DNA from 2 places in the Arthrobacter sp. W4I7 genome. Region 1 is predicted to be linked to the other one. Evidence: predicted binding sites of a transcription regulator. Region 1 holds the regulator's gene; the other holds the start of a gene.
The links. The regulator HrcA, encoded in region 1, represses chaperone genes, less so after heat shock. The targets are predictions, from matches to a motif close to TTNGCACTCGNNNNNNNCGAGTGCNAA.

Region 1 (9,683 bases):
GGGTGAGCTCCCCGGAGCCCACGCCGTCCAAGGGCCTGGGTGTTGGCGAAGTGGGCTACCTCATTACCGGGGTGAAGGACGTCCGCCTTTCCAAGGTCGGCGATACCGTCACCAACCTCGCCAAGCCGGCCGTGGATTCGCTCCCGGGCTACGCCGATGCCAAGCCAATGGTCTTCTCCGGCCTGTATCCGCTGGACGGGACCGACTACCCGGTGCTGCGCGATGCACTGGAAAAGCTGATGCTCAACGATGCCGCGCTGGTCTATGAGCCTGAGACTTCCGCTGCGCTGGGCTTCGGCTTCCGCGTAGGCTTCCTCGGACTGCTCCACCTGGAAATCACCCGCGAGCGGCTCGAACGTGAATACAACCTGGACCTGATCTCCACCGCCCCCAACGTGGAGTACGAGGTCACGCTGGAGGACAAGAAGGTGGTCCATGTGACCAACCCCAGCGAATACCCCTCGGGCAAGATCTCCGAGGTCCGCGAACCCATGGTGTCCGCCACCATCCTGGCCCCGAACGAATTCGTCGGCGCCATCATGGAACTCTGCCAGAGCCGCCGCGGTGTGATGGGCGGCATGGACTACCTGTCCGAGGACCGGGTGGAAATCCGCTACCGCCTACCCCTGGCCGAGATCGTGTTCGACTTCTTCGACATCCTCAAGTCCAAGACCCGTGGCTATGGTTCCCTGGACTGGAAGGCCGACGGCGAGCAGGTTGCCGACCTCGTGAAGGTGGACATCATGCTCCAGGGTGAGCAGGTGGATGCCTTCTCCGCCATCACCCACCGCGACAAGGCTTACTCCTACGGCGTCATGATGACAACCAAGCTGCGCGAGCTTATTCCACGGCAGCAGTTCGAGGTGCCCATCCAGGCCGCCATCGGCTCCAGGATCATCGCCCGCGAAAGCATCCGCGCCATCCGCAAGGACGTCCTGGCCAAGTGCTACGGCGGTGACATCTCCCGTAAGCGCAAACTGCTGGAGAAGCAGAAGGAAGGCAAGAAGCGCATGAAGATGGTGGGCCGCGTCGAGGTCCCCCAGGAAGCTTTCATCGCCGCCCTCACCACCGACGAATCCAAGGACAAGGCCAAGAAGTAGTGATCACTGCGTCCGGCAACACCGGAGGCCCCAGCAATGCCTAGCACTCTTCCCCTCGGCGACCCGGCGCCGTCGGACGGTCTGCTGCCCGCCCAGGCAGTGGAGGGTTCGGCGGAACGGGCGTTCGGCCTGTATGTTCACATTCCGTTCTGCGCGGTGCGCTGCGGCTACTGCGATTTCAACACCTATACGGCTACAGAATTGGGCGGCGGGGCGTCCCAGGACGCCTACGCTGGCACCGCTGCATCCGAGGTGACGATGGCAGCGAAGGTCCTCTCGGCGTCGGGCCTTCCTCCCCGCAAGATGAGCACGGTGTTCTTCGGCGGGGGCACGCCCACGCTGCTTCCCGCGGAAGACCTTGCCGTGATCCTGCGGACGGCCATCGAGCAGTGGGGCATTGACGACGGCGCCGAGGTCACCACGGAAGCGAACCCGGACTCCGTCACCCCGGAATCCCTCGCGGTCCTGAAGGACGCAGGATTTACCCGCGTCTCCTTCGGCATGCAGTCCGCCGTCCCGCATGTCCTCAAAGTCCTGGACCGTACGCACACCCCAAGCCGCGTTCCCCAAGTAGTCCGCTGGGCACGGGAAGCCGGGCTGGCCGTGAGCCTGGACCTGATTTACGGAACACCGGGGGAGTCCCTCGCGGACTGGCGCCACTCCCTGGAAACCGCCCTGTCCTACGAGCCCGACCACATCAGTGCCTACGCCCTGATTGTGGAGGACGGTACCAAACTCGCGGCCCAGATCCGCCGTGGTGAAGTCCCTGGCATTGATGACGATGACCACGCCGACAAGTATGAGCTTGCCGACCAGTTGATCACCGAAGCCGGCCTGGGCTGGTACGAGGTCAGCAACTGGGCCCGCACGCCGGAGCAGGCCTGCCGCCATAACCTCGCCTACTGGCGCGGCGATGACTGGTGGGGGATCGGGCCCGGTGCGCACTCCCACGTAGGCGGCGTCCGCTGGTGGAACGTCAAGCACCCCACGGCCTACGCCGGCCGCCTGGCCCAGGGTCTCTCGCCTGCTGCAGGCCGGGAAACGCTGGACCCGGAAACCCGGAACGTGGAGCGGGTGATGCTTGAGGCACGGCTGCACTCCGGGCTGGCAGTGTCCACGCTCGGTGCAGACGGCAGGCATGAGGTGGCCGGCCTGATCGCGGACGGCCTGGTGGAGCCGGCGGCAGCGTTCCGGGGGCGGCTTGTCCTCACCCTCAAAGGCAGGTTGCTGGCCGATGCGGTGGTCCGCAGGGTCCTTCCGGACTGATCGTCCAACCCCGGCCTTGAAGCAGGCCCTGACGGGGTCGCTTCAGATCCGGCGTCCCGGTATCAAGGAACAGTTCGTTGCCGGCGGCAAGCGTGACGTGCGGCCGGTTGCTCGGAGCGGTGTGCGCGGCGAGGCTCGGCAGCCCGGCGTCGGCTAGCCCCGCCGCCGGTGGGGACTACTTGATCCAGCGGAGGTTGTACTGGTACCGGTGCGGCTGCCCGCGGTTCACATGGATGCCGGCCGCCACGGAGAAGCAGGTCAGGGCAATCCAGATCAGCGTGGCGAGCACGGCAAAGATGTTGCCCACCACAGGCACAAACACCAGGATGTTGGCCACGACGGCAGCGATGGTGGGCGGCAGGCTGAAGTTCAGCGCTTCCTTGGATTCCTGGGCGGTGAAGGGGCCGCGGTCGCGGAAGATCAGGAAGATCAGGAGCGCAGGAACACAGCCCAGGATCCCGCCGAAGTGCGAGAGCGTGGCCCACTGCCTGTCCTCGCTGGCCGTCAGGGGCAGCGCATTCGCCGGGACGCCATGGTACTCCGAACGGCCCTGGCCGCCCTGGCTGTCCCTGTGATCACGTGCGTTTTCTGCCACAGTCTGTTCCTTCGAAAGTGCAATGGTGCTGACTAAGAATGCCGGTATCTGCTGCGGCCCTGCCATCGGCAGATACCGCAGTACCAAGAATACTTGGTGCAGGCGTCCGCGCCCGCCCTTTCCGCTGTCCCCGGCAACGAGGCCCCATGAAACCGCCAGACGGGCGCGGGTTGGGACCCTTGTCAGCTCAGGGAACGGTGAGGAAGTCGATCACTTCCTCCACCCTGCCCAGGAGCGACGCCTCCAGGTCCGCGTAGGTGCGCACGGCGCCCAGCAGTTTCTGCCAGCCCAGCCCGATATCTTCCTTGGTGGCGTGCGGCCAGCCGAACGCCTTGAGGATGCCGGTCTTCCAGTCCTGCCCGCGGGGCACATCGGGCCACTTCGCGATGCCCAGGACGGCCGGCCGGATCGCCTGCCAGACGTCAACGTAAGGGTGGCCCACTATCAGGACATTTCCCGCCGCGCCCGGGGAGGCCATCACGGCGTCGGCAATGCGCGACTCCTTCGAATCGGGCACCAGATGGTCCACGAGGACTCCGAGGCGCCGCCCCGGACCGGGCCTGAAAACGGCCACGGCCGCCGCCAGGTCATCAATGCCGTGCAGGGGTTCGACGACGATGCCCTCCACCCGGAGGTCGTCACCCCATACCTTCTCCACCAGTTCGGCGTCGTGCTTTCCCTCCACCCAGATGCGGCTCGCCTTGGCCACCTGTGCCCGTTGCCCGGCCACCCGGACCGAACCCGAGGCGGTCCTGCCGGCGGCCGGACCACTGCCCTGGGCCTGCTTCGGAACGGGCGGCATCAGCCGGATCGCCTGGCCTTCCAGGAGGAAACCGAAGCCCAGCCGGAAGGACCGGGACTTGCCCCTGCGGTCCTCCAACGCCACCACATGCATGCCGCCCGATTTTTCCACCCGGGTCACTGCGCCAACCCAGCCGGACTGGACCTCCTCCAGCACCATTCCTCGCTCTACCGGCACTTCAGGCAGTTGCGTCCGTGCGGGCGCGCTCAGGTCCTGGGCTCCCCAGTTCTGGTATTGCATGGATTAACTCCGCTTCGTGCTGGATGCTGGCCCGGAATTTCGCCCGGAGCGGTACCAATGCTAACAACGGGGCGAGTCATAATAGACTGTTAGCACTTAGGCATGCCGAGTGCTAACCCCTGCGAGCCACGGTGCGGGCGGAACGGCTGCCCTGAACCCTGGATGGAGGTGGAGAGTGAGCGAGCCGCGCAAGCTGGAAGTACTGCGGGCCATCGTGGAGGACTACGTCCACTCCCGCGAGCCTGTCGGGTCCAAAGCCCTGGTGGAACGGCACCATCTTGGTGTCTCCAGCGCCACCATTCGCAACGACATGGCCGCACTGGAGGACGAAGGGCTGATCACTGCTCCCCACACCAGCGCGGGCCGCATCCCCACAGACAAGGGCTACCGGCTCTTCGTGGACCAGATTTCCGCGGTGAAGCCGCTGTCCCAGGCCGAACGGCGGGCCATCCAGTCCCTGCTGGAAGGCGCTGACGATCTCGACGACGTCCTGGACCGCACGGTCCGGCTGCTGTCCCAGCTGACAAACCAGGTGGCAGTCGTCCAATATCCGCATCTCAACCGCGCCGTGGTCCGGCACATCGAATTTGTCCTCCTTGCACCACGGAAGGTGCTGGTGGTGCTGATCGCCAACAGCGGCAAGGTGGAGCAGCGGGTCATCGACGTCGGGCAGGACCTGGGCGACGACGCCATCGCCACGCTGCGCGCCCGTTTCCTGGGCTCCCTCGCCGGAACGGCACTGAGCCAGCTGGCGCAGTCGCTGCCCGCAGTGGTGTCCGGCGTTGCTCCCGCACAGCGGCAGGCGGCCCAGGCGCTGGCCCATGGATTGGAAGCCCTGGCCCACAGCAGCCGGGAGGACCGGATGGTCATGGCAGGGACGGCAAACCTTGCCCGTTCCAACGTGGATTTTCCGCTCAGCATCGGCCCTGTCCTGGAGGCGCTGGAGGAACAGGTGGTGATGCTGCGGCTCCTGAGCGAGATGGCACAGGACCACCGGGGGGTGGCCGTCAGCATCGGCCGCGAGAACCCCTACGACGGACTGGCGGAGGCCTCGGTAGTCGCCACGGGGTATGGGCCCGACAGTGTCGCGAAAATCGGCGTGCTGGGCCCCACCAGGATGGACTATCCCACCACCATGGCAGCGGTCAGGGCCGTGGCCCGGTACCTGTCACGGATTTTGGGACCCTGACCCGCACCGTTCAGCGCCCAGGCACGAACAGTAGTGCCCGCAGCACAACTGCAGGCAGAACAACAAGGAAGAGATACGAACTTTGAGCAGCCACTACGAAGTCCTTGGAGTCTCACCGGACGCTACCGGAGAAGAGATTAAGAAGGCCTACCGCAAGCTGGCCCGCACCCTCCACCCGGACGTAAATCCCGGGGAGGACGTTGCGGACCGGTTCAAGGCCGTGACCCACGCCTACGAAGTGCTCTCTGATCCCCAGAAGCGCCGGGTGTATGACACCACCGGCAACGAGAACGGCACGGACAACGGCTTCGGCGGCGGGGCTTACGCCGGCCAGGGCTTCGCGTTCCAGGACATTTTCGACACGTTCTTCGGGGCCGGTGGTTCCTCCGGCCCTGCATCGCGTGTCCGGCGCGGCCAGGACGCACTCATCAGCGTCCGGATCGAGCTCCGCGACGCCGTGTTCGGCGTCAACAAGAAGCTTGAAGTGGATACCGCAGTGGTCTGCCCCACCTGCGACGGCTCATGCTGCCGGCCTGGCACACACCCGGAGCGCTGCGATATCTGCGGCGGCAGCGGGCAGGTCCAGCGCGCGGTCCGGTCCATCCTGGGCCAGGTCATGACGGCCGCCCCGTGCGGCACCTGCGAAGGCTTCGGAACCGTCATCAAGGACCCCTGCAACGAGTGCAACGGGCAGGGCCGCATCCGCAGCCGGCGTTCGCTGACCATCAAGGTTCCCGCCGGCGTCGCGACCGGTACGCGCATCCAGCTCACAGGCCAGGGCGAAGCCGGTCCTGCCGGCGGCCCCGCAGGTGACCTGTACGTTGAAATCCGCGTCAACAACGATGCCACCTATGTCAGGGAAGGCGACGACCTGCACGCCACCCTGAACATCCCCATGACGGCAGCTGCCCTGGGAACCGATGTCACGCTGGAAACCTTCGACGGTTCACAGGAGATCGACGTGAAGGCAGGAACCCAGTCAGGCGAGATCATCACCTTGCGGGGGCTGGGTGTGACCCACCTGCGCGGTTACGGCCGTGGCGACCTGAAGGTCCACCTGCAGGTGGAGACTCCGGCGAAGCTGGACGGGGCGCAGGAGGACCTCCTCCGCCAGCTCGCCAAGCTTCGTGGCGAACAGATCACGGAGGGCAAGCTCGCCGCCAGCGGCGGTATGTTCGCCAAGCTCCGGGACCGGTTCGGTAACCTGTAGCGGTGAGCAACCCCGTCTTTTTCACGGCCCCCGGGTCCCTGGACCAGATGGCGCCCGAAGGCCGTTTCGTCCTCGAGGGACCGGAGGCCCGGCACGCGGTGACCGTTAAGCGGCTGGCTCCGGGAGAGCCCGTGGATATCGTCGACGGCGCCGGCACCCGGATGAGCGGCAAAGTGCTGGCCGCCTCCGCCGCCGGACTCGAGGTCGAATGCACATCCCTCGCGGTCGAGGACCGGCCCGGCATCAGGCTGGTGCTGGTCCAGGCCCTGGCCAAGGGCGACCGGGATGAACTGGCCATCGAAACCGCCACTGAACTGGGGATCGACGCCGTCATCCCCTGGCAGTCCGAACGGTCCATTGTGCGCTGGAAGGGCGACCGGGCGGCCAAGGCCCACGCAAAGTGGCAGTCGGTTGTTACCGCGGCCGCCAAACAGGCAAGGCGCGCCTGGATCCCGGAGGTGCGGGCCGCCGTCGACACCGCTGGCCTCGCTGCTGTTGTGCAGGCGGCCGGCCTTGCCGTTATCCTGCACGAGGACGCCGTGCGTCCCCTGCGGGTGGTCCTGGAATCGTGGTTCTCAAGTGATGCTGTGGAAGGGCCGAGGGAAGTACTCCTGATCGTCGGCCCCGAGGGAGGCATCAGCCAGCGCGAGGTGACAAGACTCTGCGGCCAGGGCGCTGTGACCGCCCTCCTGGGACACCATGTCCTGCGCTCATCGACCGCCGGCCCGGCCGCCGTCGTCCTCGCCAGCGACATCCTCGGGCGCTGGGCGGAGCCGGCAGCCTGAACAGCCGCGGCTAGCGTACTTTGAAGCCCCGGGTGTCCTCGCTGCCGTTTTGCTGGCCATCGGGGTTCGAGGTTTGCCCCACGCGGAGTTCGTAATCCCCGGCAGGCAGGGTCAGCGCAAGCGTAAAGACTCCGGCCTGGGCAGGGTCCGCGGCAGCGGTAGTTTCGCCCGTCAGGAACGGCGTCTTGTTTCCATTCTCCCCGGAGCGCAGGATCTGCCAGCGGAGCTTGCCGCCGGCAGTCGTGCTCCGGCCGGTGATCTTGACGCTGCCGTCAGCCACCTCAACGTCTTCCTGTGGATCGATGATCCACACCGGAGCCACGAGCCCCGCCGTGCGCGCCATGAGGGACCCCAGCTGAACGTGGTTGAACGCCATGTAGTCGGTGTGCCCGTCCACCAGTATGCGTACGCGGATCTGCTGCCCGGAGTCGATCAGCCCGGAGCTGGCCGCAGCCGCCGTGGCCGTGTAGACCAGCTGCTGGATGGCCCGGGCTGCCATGTCGCCGTCCAGGTTGCTGTTGAAGGCGTCCTCCGACACATCAACAGTGATGACGTCCTTGCCGGAAATCGACGTCGCCAGCCGCTTGGGGTTCTGCCACGGGGTGAAAAAGTCCGGGTCCAGGGGCTTCTCGGACATCATCGCGCGCAGGGCCCGCGTCACGGGATTTTCCTGCTCCGGAACATCCCTGAACTCCCGGTAGAGGAAGACGTTGCTGTTGCTGCGGCCAATCCAGTAGACCGGCGCCTTGTTGGAGGACTGGGTAGTCTCCAGGGGGGCGCTGGTGGACGGTGCACCGGACACGCTGCCCGTGGCGGCGGGACTGGAGGCAAGGGCACCGGTGGGAACCGGGTCCGGTTCGGCAATGCACCCGGTAAGGACAGGGACCGCGACCAGGAGCCCGGCAAGAACCATTGAACGGGCGCCGTTCAAGACTCTTCCGGCCCGGCGGGGCTCTGCGTTTTCCGGCAAAGTGATTGCCTGTCCTTTCCTGGTTGGATAGGCCGATCCCCGGTCAGCCCCGGTGCTTCATTGGCACCCTGGATTTCCAGCATCGCACAGCCCGGACGGGCAAAAGCGGCCGGATGCGCCGAACGGCGCAACTGCAACGGGAACGATATGAGGCCGATATGAAGTTGATATCTAATGACGGCGCATGGGCTGAACTGACGGATTCGTTGTTCGCTTTCAGCTGCGCATACCGGGACCCGGTGTCAGCCCCTGGTATCGGGCCGGTGCCGTCCGCTGGCGTAAGATGGAAGGTACCGCTGAGACGCTACGGGACAGCCGCCGCAGATCAGCCAACAGCTACTCTTTCGAGATCGAGGGGATCACGGGCCCGCGGGCCAACACCATGACTGAATCAGCTAATGGAAAGCGCAGGCTTGTCACCGGCGAGGGCGGAGCGGGGGAGTTTCCCCATACACTCCCTGGCGTCCGCACCGAAGTAGTCCTCTTCGACAACTCCGACCAGATGGTTCAATCCCTCGGCAGCCATGATGAAGCGCTGCGGTTCATTGAGGAACAGTTCCCTGACGTTAACTTTCACGTCCGCGGAAACGAGCTTTCCATCAGCGGGCCGGCCACGGACGTGCCGCGGATCATGCGGCTCCTCCACGAGGTCCGGGGACTCGTGGCACGCGGCACGGTCATCAGCCCGGCGGTACTGCAGCAGCTCGTGGCCCTGCTCCGCACCCAGTCGATGCAGAACCCGGTGGACGTGCTGACGCACGACATCCTGTCCAGCCGGGGCAAAACGATCCGCCCGAAAACGCTGAACCAGAAGAACTACGTTGACGCCATCGATGCCAACACCGTGATCTTCGGGATCGGCCCCGCCGGTACGGGAAAGACCTACCTTGCCATGGCCAAGGCCGTCCAGGCCCTGCAGCAAAAAGAGGTCAGCCGCATCATCCTGACCCGCCCGGCAGTCGAAGCAGGGGAGCGGCTCGGCTTCCTGCCCGGCACCCTGAGCGACAAAATCGATCCCTACCTGCGCCCGCTGTACGACGCCCTGCACGACATGATGGACCCGGAGTCCATTCCGCGGCTCATGGCGGCAGGAACCATCGAAGTGGCGCCGCTCGCCTACATGCGCGGCCGCACCCTTAACGACGCCTTCATCATCCTCGACGAGGCACAGAACACCACGCCCGAGCAGATGAAGATGTTCCTCACCAGGCTTGGATTCGGGTCCAGGATGGTGGTGACGGGCGATGTCACCCAGGTGGACCTGCCCTTCGGCACACGCTCCGGGCTGCGGATCGTCGAGGAAATCCTGCAGGGCATAGAGGGCGTGAACTTCTCCGTCCTGGACGCGGCGGACGTGGTCCGGCACCGGCTGGTGGGCGACATCGTTAACGCCTACAGCATCTGGGACGACGTCCAGCGGAACAGGGTCAAGCACTCGGCAGGCCGGGAAAAACGGGGGGAACACGCGTGAGCATCGAGGTGAACAACGAGTCCGGCGTCCAGGTGGACGAATCGGAACTTGTTGC
Region 2 (12,466 bases), 1.7 Mb from region 1:
GCGAGAATCTTTATTCAGAGGACGGGAAGCTGGCCTTCGAAACGTCCACTGCTGCCTCGTTCTGGGAGCGCCTGAAGGAACAGCGTAATTCGAAGGCCAGTCCGCCGGCCACCGTCGCCACCGAGGACGCCGGTGCCGGACTGGAAGAAAGCCTCTTCGGCACCAACAGGGTTGGCATGGCCTGGTGGTGGACCAACCAGCTCGGATCGCTCGAGGCTACTACCGGCAGCAGCATTAAGATGCTCCGGGCACCCAGCGTTGACGGTTCTGCCGCTCAGAACGGCATGTACTACAAGCCCAGTATGTTCTGGTCCGCCTCCTCACGGTCAAAGCACCCCAAGGAAGCCTCGACGTTCATCAACTTTTTGGCCAACAGCCCCGAAGCCGGAGCGATCCTGATGACGGACCGCGGCGTCCCAACCAATTCAGAGATCGTCGAAGGCATCAAGCCCACTCTCAAGCCGGCGGACACCACGGTGGTCAGCTTCCTGAAGGATCTCGGCCCGGATATCAAGGGGGCTCCCCCAGTTCCCCCTGTAGGGGCCGGCAGCGTGCAGAACGTGGTCAAGCGGTACACCGATGAAGTCCTCTACGACAGGCTCACGCCGCAGGCAGCTGCTGACGCCTTCAAAAAGGAAGTTGAAGGAATGCTGGCCAGCGCCAGGAAGTAAAAAGGCTTCGGACGCAAAATGCGGCCCCCTCTTTCAAGGGGGCCGCATTTATGTTCTCGCGGGACCAGGCCCGGCAGGGAAGGCTTAGAAGCCGCCCATGCCGCCCATGTCGTCGCCGCCGCCAACCGGGGCAGCGTTCTTCTCGGGCTTGTCAGCCACGACTGCCTCGGTGGTGAGGAACAGGCCGGCAATGGAGGCCGCGTTCTGCAGGGCAGAGCGGGTTACCTTGACGGGGTCGTTCACACCGGCAGCCAGCAGGTCGACGTATTCGCCGGTTGCAGCGTTCAGGCCGTGGCCAGCGGGCAGGCCGCGGACCTTGTCAACCACAACGCCCGGCTCCAGGCCGGCGTTGAAGGCGATCTGCTTCAGCGGGGCGTCGATCGCAACGCGGACGATGTTCGCACCGGTTGCTTCGTCGCCGGAGAGCTGCAGGTTGGCGAATGCCTTGGCACCGGCCTGGATGAGGGCCACGCCGCCACCGGCGACGATGCCTTCTTCAACTGCAGCCTTGGCGTTGCGCACTGCGTCTTCGATGCGGTGCTTGCGCTCCTTGAGCTCAACCTCCGTTGCGGCACCGGCCTTGATGACTGCAACGCCGCCGGCCAGCTTGGCCAGGCGCTCCTGCAGCTTCTCGCGGTCGTAATCCGAATCGGAGTTCTCGATCTCGGCGCGGATCTGTGCCACGCGGCCGGCGATCTGGTCGGCGTCGCCTGCACCTTCGACGATGGTGGTCTCGTCCTTGGTGACAACAACCTTGCGTGCCTTGCCCAGGAGCTCCAGGCCGGCGTTCTCCAGCTTGAGGCCAACTTCTTCGGAGATGACCTGGCCGCCGGTGAGGACGGCGATGTCGGCCAGCTGCGCCTTGCGGCGGTCACCGAAGCCCGGAGCCTTGACGGCAACGGACTTGAAGGTGCCGCGGATCTTGTTGACGATCAGGGTGGCCAGGGCCTCGCCCTCGATGTCCTCTGCGATGATCAGCAGCGGCTTGTTGGACTGCATGACCTTCTCGAGGACAGCAACCAGTTCCTTGACGTTGGAGATCTTCGAGTTGACGATCAGGATGTACGGATCCTCGAGGACCGTTTCCTGGCGCTCGGCGTCAGTGACGAAGTAGGCGGAGATGTAGCCCTTGTCGAAGCGCATGCCTTCGGTGAGCTCAAGCTCCAGGCCGAAGGTGTTGGACTCCTCGACGGTGATGACGCCTTCCTTGCCAACCTTGTCCAGGGCTTCGGCAATGAGGGCACCAATTTCTTCGTCGCCGGCGGAGATGGATGCCGTAGCGGCGATCTCTTCCTTGGTTTCGATTTCCTTGGCGGAGTTCAGCAGCTCGGCGGTGACGGCTTCAACAGCCTTCTCGATGCCGCGCTTGAGGGACAGCGGGTCGGCGCCGGCAGCAACGTTGCGCAGGCCTTCCTTCACCAGTGCCTGTGCCAGCACAGTAGCGGTGGTGGTACCGTCGCCAGCGACGTCATCGGTCTTCTTGGCAACTTCCTTGACCAGCTCGGCGCCGATCTTCTCGTAAGGATCGTCCAGCTCGATCTCCTTGGCGATGGAAACACCATCGTTGGTGATCGTGGGGGCGCCCCACTTCTTCTCGAGGACGACGTTGCGTCCACGCGGGCCGAGGGTGACCTTAACGGCGTCGGCGAGGATGTTCAGTCCCCGCTCAAGGCCGCGGCGTGCCTCTTCATCAAATGCAATGATCTTGGCCATAACGGCAATAGTCCTTTCGGGACAGTCGTTAAGAATGAACCTTCGCTGCAGTGCCCGCGACGGACGATCCTTCGCCATTGGCCTCTGTATGCCTCCGGGTGCGGATCTCACTCCAGTTAGGTGTTTCTTCGCTCCTCGACCGGTGCAGCGCGCCGCAGGCCGGAACCAGCTTTGCTTAGCAGTCGGTACGTCAGAGTGCTAACTCAATAATTAGCACTCCCCACGTGAGAGTGCAAGCGAAAGAAGCCGGACAGTCTCCCTGTTTAGCCCACGGCGAAGCCGGGCCGACAGCGAAGCCGGGCCAACAGTGAGGCCGGGCCCGGGCGGGTCAGCCTGCAGCCCGCCCGGCAGTCTCCCGGCCGCTGGGCGCAGGATTGTTGTCCGCCCCATAGGTGTAGACGGTGAAGGTGGCGGTGGTGATGTCCCCATTGGCGTCGAAGGCAACCGGGCCCGACACGCCGTCGTAATTAATATCCGGGCCGGACATCAGCCCTGCCCGGCAGTCCTTGTAGGTGAGGCAGGCTTCGGCCGCCGGTTTCCCGGTGGATCCTTCCACCGTTCCTCCGGAAGCAGCGATCAGGTTGGCGGCGATGGAGCGGCCCGCGTCGTCCTGCGCCCGGGCGGCAGCCAAGGCAGCAACGGTCACGGCGTCATAGGCCTCGGCCGCAAAGGATACATCCTTCAGGCCCGGATCCACCGTGAGCAGCCTGGCCTGGAAGTCCGCCTCGGGGAGCTGCCCGGCAACCACCGAGCGGGCGCCGTCGAGTGACTTGGCCGGCAGGCGGGAGCCGTAGCGCGCGAAGGCGCCGTCGCTGAGGATGATCCGTTTCCCGTCCACGCCGGCATTGCCCAGTTCGGCCAGGGCGCCCTGCGCACCATCCCGGGCGATGACTATTACCGCGTCCGCACTGGCCCTGTCCACGGCAGCAGCGGCACTGCCCGCCTCGCCCGGCTTGAAGCCGGCAGTGGCGGCCACTGCCAGGCCGGCCTCCCCGGCAGAGGCGGCGACGGCGGCAGACAAGTCCTTGCCGTAGGAGCCTTCCTGGTACATCACCGCCACAGTGTTGGCGCCGGCGTCCTTGGCGAGCTTCACGAGGACGGGGCCTTGCGCCACGTCGGCAGCTGCGGTCCGGAAGTAATAGCCGCCGCTGTTGGCGGTGCTCAGCCCGGCGGCCGTGTTGGCGGGCGAGATCAGCGGAGTCCGGGCGCGGGAGAGGATGTCGAGGGCGGCGGCGGCGTGGCTGGAATCGGTGGGGCCGATGACAACGTCAGCCTTAGCGGCAACGAGGGCCTGGGCCTGCCCGGCCGCATCCTGCCCGGATCCGGTGGGAAGGAGCTCCACCGGCTTGCCTTTATGGCCGCCGGCGGCATTGATCTCCTGCACTGCGAGCTTGGCGGCCGCCAGCTGCGGTGCGTTCAGGAAGGCGTTGTCGCCGGTGCTGTCCAGGATCAGCCCCACCCTCAAAGTGCCGTCTCCGGACGCCTCCACAGGTTCCACCCGCGCATTGCCTGTGGCGCCGGAACAGGCTGCCAGGGCCAGGATAGAACAGGCCGCCGCGGCCAGGACCGTCCGGCGGATGTCCGCGGGACGCAGGAAAGCGGTGTTCACTCGGCCGGCCGGACGCTTTCGGCCTGCGGGCCCTTCTCGCCTTCGCCCACCTCGAGCTCCACGCGCTGGCCTTCGTCGAGGGCCCGGTAGCCTTCGCCCTGGATTGCGGACCAGTGGACAAAGACGTCATCGCCCGTGCCGTCAACGGTAATGAAGCCGTAGCCCTTTTCCGCGTTGAACCATTTGACGGTTCCCAGTGCCATGTCCGACCACTCTTTCAATTGTGTCCGGGCGTCCCCGCCGCTGTGCCGGCTGGCCCGGACCGAACCTGAAAATCACTCTAGCCAACTCAATGGCGGCCGGGGCGGGACGGCTCCGGGACAACCGGCAATAGTTATTCAGGCGTAACAGCCGGTACCAGGCAGGGACATCGCCGTGCTGTTTGCCCAAAAAGACAATTGCTGTTTATCGGTAACCGGGGCCGAGCACCACAACCAGGGGTACCTGGAATTCGGTACTGTTCACCAGCGTGGGAATACCCAGGAGGTCCGCCAGGGCCTGGGCGCCGGCGAGCTGGCCTGCTCCCGAGTAGAAAATGATGGAGGTTCGCTGCGGCGAGCCGGACCAGTTGCCCACCTGCCCCAGCGTCCAGCCATCAGCCTGGACCGTGCCGCCAACCCGGCTGGCCAGTCCTGCTGTTCCCGTGGCGTTGTAAATGGCAACGCCTTGCGCCTTGTTGATCAAGGCCGGGGCCGTGGCAGATGCGCTCGGCTCCGGTTCGGCCTCGGCACTCGGTTCGGGTTCAACCGAAGAGGGGGACGTGTCCGGAGTCGCCGAAGGCGTGGAACCGGTGCCGGCCAGTGGCGATGCCTCCTGGCTGACGGATGCCTGGTCGCCGGCGGTGCTGAAACCGAGCTTCGGGAGGATCAGGAAGGACACCAGTCCGATCGCCAGTGCGGCTACGCCCACCGCAAGGATCGGCCACAACCGTACCCGGGAAGGGGCGGAAGCCGTGCGGTGGACACCTTGTCGCGAAGCAGTCTCCGGGACCTTGTCGAATTCATCGCGGGCGTATCTGGTCATGGTGGATGACATCCTTGTTGGTTTGCTGCTGGAGGGCACAGCGGGAGCGTCTTACGCGTCGGACCCCAGGCGCCGTGCGGTACGGGCACGGTGACGCGACGTACGTAGTCTACGCAATCGCTTGACCAGCATGGGATCGTGGGCCAGTGCGTCCTCGGTATCGATGAGGGCATTCAGCAGCTGGTAATAGTGCGTCGCAGACAGGTCAAAGAGCTCCCGGATGGCCTGTTCCTTGGCCCCGGCGTACTTCCACCATTGCCGCTCCAGGGCAAGCATCTGCTGGTCCCGCTCGCTCAGCGGCGAGTCACGGAGCGTAAAGTCGGCCAGGAGCGAATGCCGTGGTTCCTGCTCCGGCAGGTGCTCCCGAGCTGGTTCCGCCACTGCACGCTCCTTTTGCTGTTTGCGAAAATGTCTGACCCCCATGCTAACGGGCGAAGAACACCCATGTCATTTGCAGGCAGGAAGGGCTGCCGGCCCCTTGCCAAGGGCGCCCCTGCAAGAATGGGACGGTGTTTGAATCAGATGCCTTGTTCGAACTGGCGCAGGAACCGGCAGACGCGCCGGGTTTCGCCGAGCTCGCGCGGCTCCCCCTGGACGAGCTGATGGCACCCGATTGGGCAGAAGCGCTGGCGGGCGTCGAGGGGGAACTTCGCCACGTGCTCACCTTCCTTGCCGGCGAAGTGGCAGCGGGGCACCATGTCCTGCCGGCGCCGTCGAACGTCCTGCGGGCCTTCCGGCAGCCGCTGGCGGACGTCAGGGTCCTCATCGTTGGCCAGGATCCCTACCCCACGCCGGGCCACGCGGTGGGGCTGTCCTTTTCCGTTGATCCGCACACGCGGCCCATCCCGCGGAGCCTCGCAAATATCTACCGCGAGCTGGAAGCGGACCTCGGAGTTCCGGCCCGGGTGCACGGGGACCTTTCCGCGTGGGCTGACCAGGGCGTGCTGCTCCTGAACCGGGTCATGACGGTGCGGGCGGGCTCAGCGGGTTCCCACCGCGGCAAAGGCTGGGAGAAAATCACGACGGCGGCCGTCACCGCGGTGGCACGCAGGCACCGTACGGACGGGTCACCGATGCCCCTCGTTGCCGTGCTGTGGGGAAAGGACGCGGAAGGCCTCCGGCCGCTCCTGGACGGGGCCCCCGTGGTGGCAAGCGCGCATCCCAGCCCGCTGTCCGCGTCCCGCGGCTTCTTCGGCTCCCGCCCCTTCAGCCGCGTCAACGAACTCCTGCGCGCCCAGGGTGCGCTGGACGTAACCTGGGAGCTCCCGCCAATCCCCTAGCTTAGGCTTGCCTTATGAGCACCATGCCCGCCGCTACCAGCGCCACCAAAAAAAGCCGTCCGCAGGTCAACCTCACCGTGATCCGCCGGGAAGAACTGTCCCCGCATATGGTTCGGATTGTTGCCGGCGGGGACGGCTTTGCGGACTTCACCAACAATGACTTTGTGGACCGGTACATCAAGCTGGTCTTCCCGCAGCCCGGCGTCGAATACTCCTCCCCGCTGGATCTGTGGAGCATCCGCGAAACCATGCCGCGGGAGCAGTGGCCCTTCACCCGCACCTACACCGTCCGCTGGGTGGATGCTGCCGCGCGCGAACTGGCCATCGACTTTGTGGTGCACGGCGACGAAGGCCTGGCAGGTCCCTGGGCGGCCACGGCGCAGCCCGGCGACACCGTGACGTTCACCGGCCCGGGTGGCGCCTACAACCCCGCGCCCGAGGCGGACTGGTACCTCTTTGCCGGCGACGAGGCCGCGCTCCCGGCCATCGCGGCATGCGTGGAATCATTGCCCGCCGAGGCGACAGGCCTGGCGTTCCTTGAAGTCGATTCCGACGCCGACATCCAGCACATCGCGGCCCCCGCCGGAGTGGAACTCCACTGGCTCAGGCGCAACGGAATCCCCGCCGGCGAGAGCAACCTCCTGGTCCAGGCGGTGGCGGACGCGGAATGGCCCGACGGCCGCGTGGACGTCTTCGCCCATGGCGAGCGTGGCTACATGAAGGCCCTGCGCGACGTTTTGTTCAAGCAGCGCGGCCTGGACCGCAAGCAGGTTTCGCTCTCGGGCTACTGGGCCAAGGGCCGCGTGGAGGACGTGTTCCAGGCGGAAAAGAAGCTGCCGGTCGGCCAGATTTAGGCGGTACCCATCAGCGGCAGATCCAGTCAACGGCGCCGGGCTCGGCGCCGCTCATTGCTCGCCAGGCTCCGGGTCAGCGGCCTCGCGAGGGTGTCACCCAGGACGATCCCGCCCGCCGTTCCCAGGACGATCGCGCCGGCGTTGAGCATTCCCCCGGCGCCGAGTAGGATCTCGGCTTCCTCGATAGTGAGCACATACATGGACCGGAAGATCGTCAGGCCCGGCAACAGGATCAATGCTGCCGGCACGGCCACCACAAGCTGCGGTGCCCCCATCCGGAGGGCAACCACCCGGGCCAGCAGGCCGATGACCACCGCAGCGAGGGCGGGTGAGAAGCGGTCCCCGACTCCCAGCTGGCCGGCAGCGAGCAGGACGAAGTAGCCCGCCACTCCCACGCCTGCCGTGGGCAGCAATAGCTTCCAGCTGGTCTGTTCCGTGATTCCGATGGCCATCACGGCCACCGCCACGAAGAGCACCAGGACCCAGAGGTCGTAGGCGGGCGGGAATGTCTGCGTGACGTCGATGCGCTGCATCCCCGTCAGCTCCCCCACCACAAATGCGACGGCGATGCCCGCCACGATGGCACCGAACGTCAGCAGTGTGGACAGGAAACGTCCAGCTGCCGTGACCGGGAAGCCGTTGATCGCATCCTGCACGGAGGAGACGAGGCGTCCCGTGGGCAGGAGCAGGAGGATGCCGCCCACCACCACGATGGCGGGAGACGTTGTCAGCCCGAACTGCACAGAGCACCAGCGCCAGCTGGGTCACAACAAACGAACAGCTGGCAGTGATGAAGAAGTCCGGCACCCGCCACCTGCCCAGCTGGCGGGCCAGCAGGCTGATGCCGATGTTGACGACGAAGGCGATGACAGACGATACCGGGCCGCCGCCCAGGACGCCCACAAAAGCCGCCGCGAACGTGCCGAACGCCACCGTGACCAGCCACCGGGGGAAGGGCTTGGGGCTGGTGATGGCCTCGTCAAGGCGGCGGATCGCCTCGTCACGGCCTACGCCGCCGGCCACGATATCCGTCACCAGCTGGTGGACCTTGGCCAGACCCGCGTAGTTGTTCGTCCAGGAACGCACCACCCGCAGCAGGGAGATGGGCGTCTGGTCCTTCGGGGCGTAGTTGATGCCCACGGACTGGTTGGTGATGTCCACTTCAATGTTTTTCAGGCCCAGCGCCGCGGTGACGGCGATGATGCTGGTTTCAACCTCGAGAGCACCGGCGCCGTAGCGGAACATGGTTTCAGCCAGGTGCAGGGCGAAGTCGAGGGTCTTCCGGGCGGAGGTGTCAACGCCGCCCACCTGGATCATCGGGTTGGCATACGGGCTGCCGGTAAGGCGGTCCACGATGCTCAAGGGGGCGGTGGGCGGGTTTTCGCCCTGCACCAGCCGCCGCAGCATTCTTTTTGCGGCGGCGTTCTGCCGCGCCTGGGACGGGGTCAGGGGCTCGGTCTTGGGCAGTCCGTCCGTGTGCGGCCTGCGCCCGGGGTGTTCCGGCCGGTTAGTCATGGTTGCCTCCTCCCAGTGCGGTGCTGTGAACCGGTACGGTGCTGTGGACAGTCTTTCAGGCCGAACGCCTCAAAGGCAGCCTGCCCAGCACTGTGCGGGCGGCGGCCACCGCGGTCCGGGCCAGGCGGTTCGCCTGGAAGACGGCCGGCCGGACCGGCATCACGAAGTCACCCATCAGCTGGACCACTTCGCCGCCGAAGCCCTTCTTGAACTCGTAGCCGCCGTGGCCCTCCTCGTCCTGCCCGGAGATGCCGAACGTTCCGTAGAAGTTGTAGCGGGCGTAGCCCTTTTCCAGCGCGTGCAGCATCATTCCCCAGTACAGGGAGGTGGCGCCGTTGAAGTAGATGTAGTCCTGCACGGTGCCGCCGATCACGCATACCACCTCGTCCCCGTAGCAGACGAAGTGGATGGCGGCCACAGTGGCAACACCTACGGAGTCGGGGAAGCGTTCGATGTCCTTGAGGCTCCGCTCGTAGCTGTCCACGAGGTCCTGGACCACTTTGAGCCGGTTGGCCTTTTTCTTGCTGCCGGTCTCTTCCACTTCGCGGCGGAGCCCGGCCGCAGTGGCCGATTCCGCGGCCAGCCGCTCCGTGATGGATTTCCGGTAGGCCGGAATGTCGATCTTGGCCATCATGAGTTTGGTGAACTCCGGGGACGTGGTGCGGAGCAGATGCTCGTAGTAAGCGCGTTCGCGGTAAACGAACCCCTTTTCGTCCCCGGCCTTGCTCAGGGCACTGTAGAAGTCGTCGAGGGTTTCCAGCGTGGCCTGTTCCAGGAAGACACCGTTTTTCTCTGCTTTCCGGATGGCCTTGCGGGTCCGGTAGCTGGTGCCCATGATGAGTTCTTCTGCGTCTTTGATGCCTTCCAGGCTCTTAATGAACATCCAGTTCACGTTGACGAAGTTCATGTCCAGTCCCTGGTGCTGGAACCCGAGCCCGGAAAGCTGTGCCACCAGCGGGCGGTTGTCCTCATTCTCCGGGTGTTCGGCGCCGTCCTCGTCGCGTGCGATGTATTTGAGGTTGGGGGAAATCCGCAGCTCCGCCGCTTTGCGTTCGGCGGCACGCCCGCGGAGGAGTGCGACGACGTCGCGCACCAGTTCGAGGTCCGCATAGTCCATCAGGGGGCCCTTGGCACATTCGCACACCGTGTACCCCAAGCGGGTGGTGGTGTAGTTCAGTTTCCCGGCGGCCACCAGTTCGCCGCCTCGCCGGATGCCGAAGAGCTCCACCTGCTGCCCGCGGGCGCGCTGGAACCGGGAGAAGTCAACGGACTGGAGGAAGCTGTTTTGCGGGTGCTTAACTGCAAAGGCCTCGAACTCTGAGTCGCTGAGGATGGCAAATTCAAGATCGGTGCCGGTGGTGACTGGATTCAAGGGATTTCCTTATTCACGGTATTCGGCCTAGGGGTCAGGCGCAGGGTCAGGGACGGGTGTTGTGGCGCGGCTCCACTTCGGCCTGTTGAGGGTCAGCCTGTTGTGGTTCAGCCTGCGCCGGGGCGGCGGTCAGTAGAACTGCTGGCCGGTCCGCGCTGTTTCGATTCGGCGGAAGACTTTTTCTGCGCCGCCGACCCAGAGACGGTGGCGGAGCGGGGCAAGGATGTAGTCGTGGCAGCCCACAAAATCTGTGACTGTTTTGGTGAAGCTAGTTTTGAACATCCCCATGCCGTACAGGTTGTGGCTCTTGTCCTTGATCAGGGAGGCGGGCGGGGTGCCGCAGAAGTCGTATTCGGTGCAGCCCAGTTCCTGCATCCGCCGGATGGAGGCCCACTGGACCAGATGCGAATCGCCGTACTGTTTGCGGTTCTGGGTGGAACCGCCGTCCTTGTAGGTTGCCTTGGCGCCGTAGTTGATCACGAACGCGCCCACGCTGGGTTTTCCTTCCTCGTAGACGAAGAAGAAATTGCCCTGGCCGCGGTTGCAGAACTCGTCCCAGAACGCAGCGTAGTACTCGTAGCTGCGCAGGGGCATGGAACCTTTGGCGTTCACTGTGTCCGCCATGAGGTCATACAACGCACGGTAGGTTTCGGGGCCGGGTTCTTTCCGGAGCACCTCGCAGCCTTCCCGCTCGGCGCGGCGGATGGCGTTGCGGGCCCGGGAGGAGATTGCTTTGAAGACCGCTTCTTCCGGGCCGGAGATATCCAGCAGCGCGGTGGAGTCGTTGGACTGGATGTTGGGCGCCTTCACCAGGCCGGCGGCGGACAGCTGGGCCTGGGCATCGACGGAGTCCACGATGTCCGGTTCGATCTTGATGGTGAAGACGTTGAGCTTCCTGTCCCGGGCGAACGCTGCGCAGGCTTCGAGTGCCCCGCTGAGGTCTCCGGCTGCTGCGAGGTCAGGGCCCTTGATGAGGTACCAGAGCCGGCCCAGGAGCGGGAACGTCTTCTCCAGCACCAGGTTGTAGCTGGCTGAGCCGGGGCTTTCCAGTACCAGGAACCGGACCCTCCAGCCAGTGCCGTTCTTCACCGACGCGTAGGCGGCGGACTGCAGCATGTTGCCGCCGTTGGGATTGGCCGTGACGTGCTTGTCCCAGTTTTCAATTTCCTCGTCGGTGGCAAAACGTGCAGTGAATTCTCGCAAGGGGGCCGTGTCCAATCGGGGGTTGTGCGCGGTTCTGTACTCGTGGCTGCGTGCGGACATGCAGCCTCAAGTCTAAAGCCTGGCGGCGCCGGGGCTTTTCAGCGGGGTGGGGGCCGGCGCCCTTTTGCCGCTGCTGCGGACGGGCCTGTTGCCTTGACTCCAGCAAGGGTCCTGGCGAGGGTTGAGGCATGCAGCCGAATCCCGGAGGAGTGAAACCAGCCCGGACCAAGGATGCGGAACGGCCGGGCACCGGCAGGCAGGTCCTGGTGTTGGCTGGCTTCCTGGCAGCGTCGTTCCTCGTTGCGGGTCTCGGGTCACTGGCCACGTTCAACAGCGTGAACGGCTGGTATGCCACTGCGGACAAGGCTCCCTGGTCGCCGCCCAACTGGATCTTCGGCCCGGTCTGGACATTTCTGTACACGGCGATGGCCGTCTCCGCCTGGCTGGTCTGGCGGAAGCATGCCCCGGGGACCCCGCGCGCTTTGAAGGTTTACGGAATCCAATTGGCTCTGAACCTTGCCTGGACCCCGGTATTCTTCGGGCTTTATCCCGCTATCGGCGGAGCTGCCCTGTGGTTGGCGCTGGCCATCATCGTTGCCTTGATCGCCGCCGTCGCGGTGGCGGTACTGTCCTCCGGCCCCATCAGCCGCACGGCAGGCCTGCTTCTGCTGCCGTACGTGTCCTGGCTGGTGTTCGCCGGCACGCTGAACTGGTGGGCTGCCCTCAACAACTGACCGGGCCCGTCACCGCGGCCTGGCTAAGGCCGCCGCTAGCACACAGCCACGTTGACGGCGAGGCCGCCCATGGCCGTTTCCTTGTATTTGGAGCTCATGTCCTTGCCGGTTTCGCGCATGGTCACGATGACCTCATCGAGCGAGACCCGGTGGGAGCCGTCGCCCCAGAGGGCCATCTTCGCCGCGTTGATCGCCTTCGCCGCAGCGATCGCGTTCCGTTCGATGCAGGGCACCTGCACCAGCCCGCCGATCGGATCGCACGTCAGGCCCAGGTTGTGCTCCATCGCGATCTCCGCGGCGTTCTCCACCTGGGCAGGGGTTCCGCCCATCACCTCGGCCAGTCCGGCCGCTGCCATGGACGACGCCGAGCCCACCTCGCCCTGGCAGCCCACCTCGGCACCGGAAATGGACGCCTGCTCCTTGTACAGCACCCCGACGGCGCCGGCAGCGAGCAGGAACCTGACCACCACGTCGTCGCGGTCCTCCTGGCTG

Region 2: the regulator HrcA is predicted to act here: its motif matches at 2,560-2,586, upstream of groL (chaperonin GroEL).

Annotation. Positions count from the first base shown of each region.
Region 1 covers NZ_JAUSXU010000001.1:1,943,884-1,953,566, forward strand. The annotation lists gene lepA (translation elongation factor 4) at 1-1,100, shown strand, start outside; gene hemW (radical SAM family heme chaperone HemW) at 1,137-2,366, shown strand; gene QF047_RS08965 (DUF4870 domain-containing protein) at 2,542-2,961, opposite strand; gene QF047_RS08970 (DUF3097 domain-containing protein) at 3,149-4,003, opposite strand; gene hrcA (heat-inducible transcriptional repressor HrcA) at 4,179-5,192, shown strand; gene dnaJ (molecular chaperone DnaJ) at 5,275-6,402, shown strand; gene QF047_RS08985 (16S rRNA (uracil(1498)-N(3))-methyltransferase) at 6,405-7,187, shown strand; gene QF047_RS08990 (GerMN domain-containing protein) at 7,198-8,157, opposite strand; gene QF047_RS08995 (PhoH family protein) at 8,540-9,628, shown strand; gene ybeY (rRNA maturation RNase YbeY) at 9,625-9,683, shown strand, end outside.
Region 2 covers NZ_JAUSXU010000001.1:3,642,051-3,654,516, forward strand. The annotation lists gene QF047_RS16405 (ABC transporter substrate-binding protein) at 1-671, shown strand, start outside; gene groL (chaperonin GroEL) at 756-2,384, opposite strand; gene QF047_RS16415 (ABC transporter substrate-binding protein) at 2,713-3,993, opposite strand; gene QF047_RS16420 (cold-shock protein) at 3,990-4,196, opposite strand; gene QF047_RS16425 (LytR C-terminal domain-containing protein) at 4,399-5,016, opposite strand; gene QF047_RS16430 (DUF3263 domain-containing protein) at 5,068-5,397, opposite strand; gene QF047_RS16435 (uracil-DNA glycosylase) at 5,526-6,296, shown strand; gene QF047_RS16440 (siderophore-interacting protein) at 6,311-7,150, shown strand; partial or broken gene QF047_RS16445 (threonine/serine exporter ThrE family protein) at 7,177-8,665, opposite strand; gene QF047_RS16450 (peptidoglycan bridge formation glycyltransferase FemA/FemB family protein) at 8,721-10,037, opposite strand; gene QF047_RS16455 (lipid II:glycine glycyltransferase FemX) at 10,167-11,300, opposite strand; gene QF047_RS16460 (TspO/MBR family protein) at 11,429-11,974, shown strand; gene QF047_RS16465 (L-serine ammonia-lyase) at 12,010-12,466, opposite strand, start outside.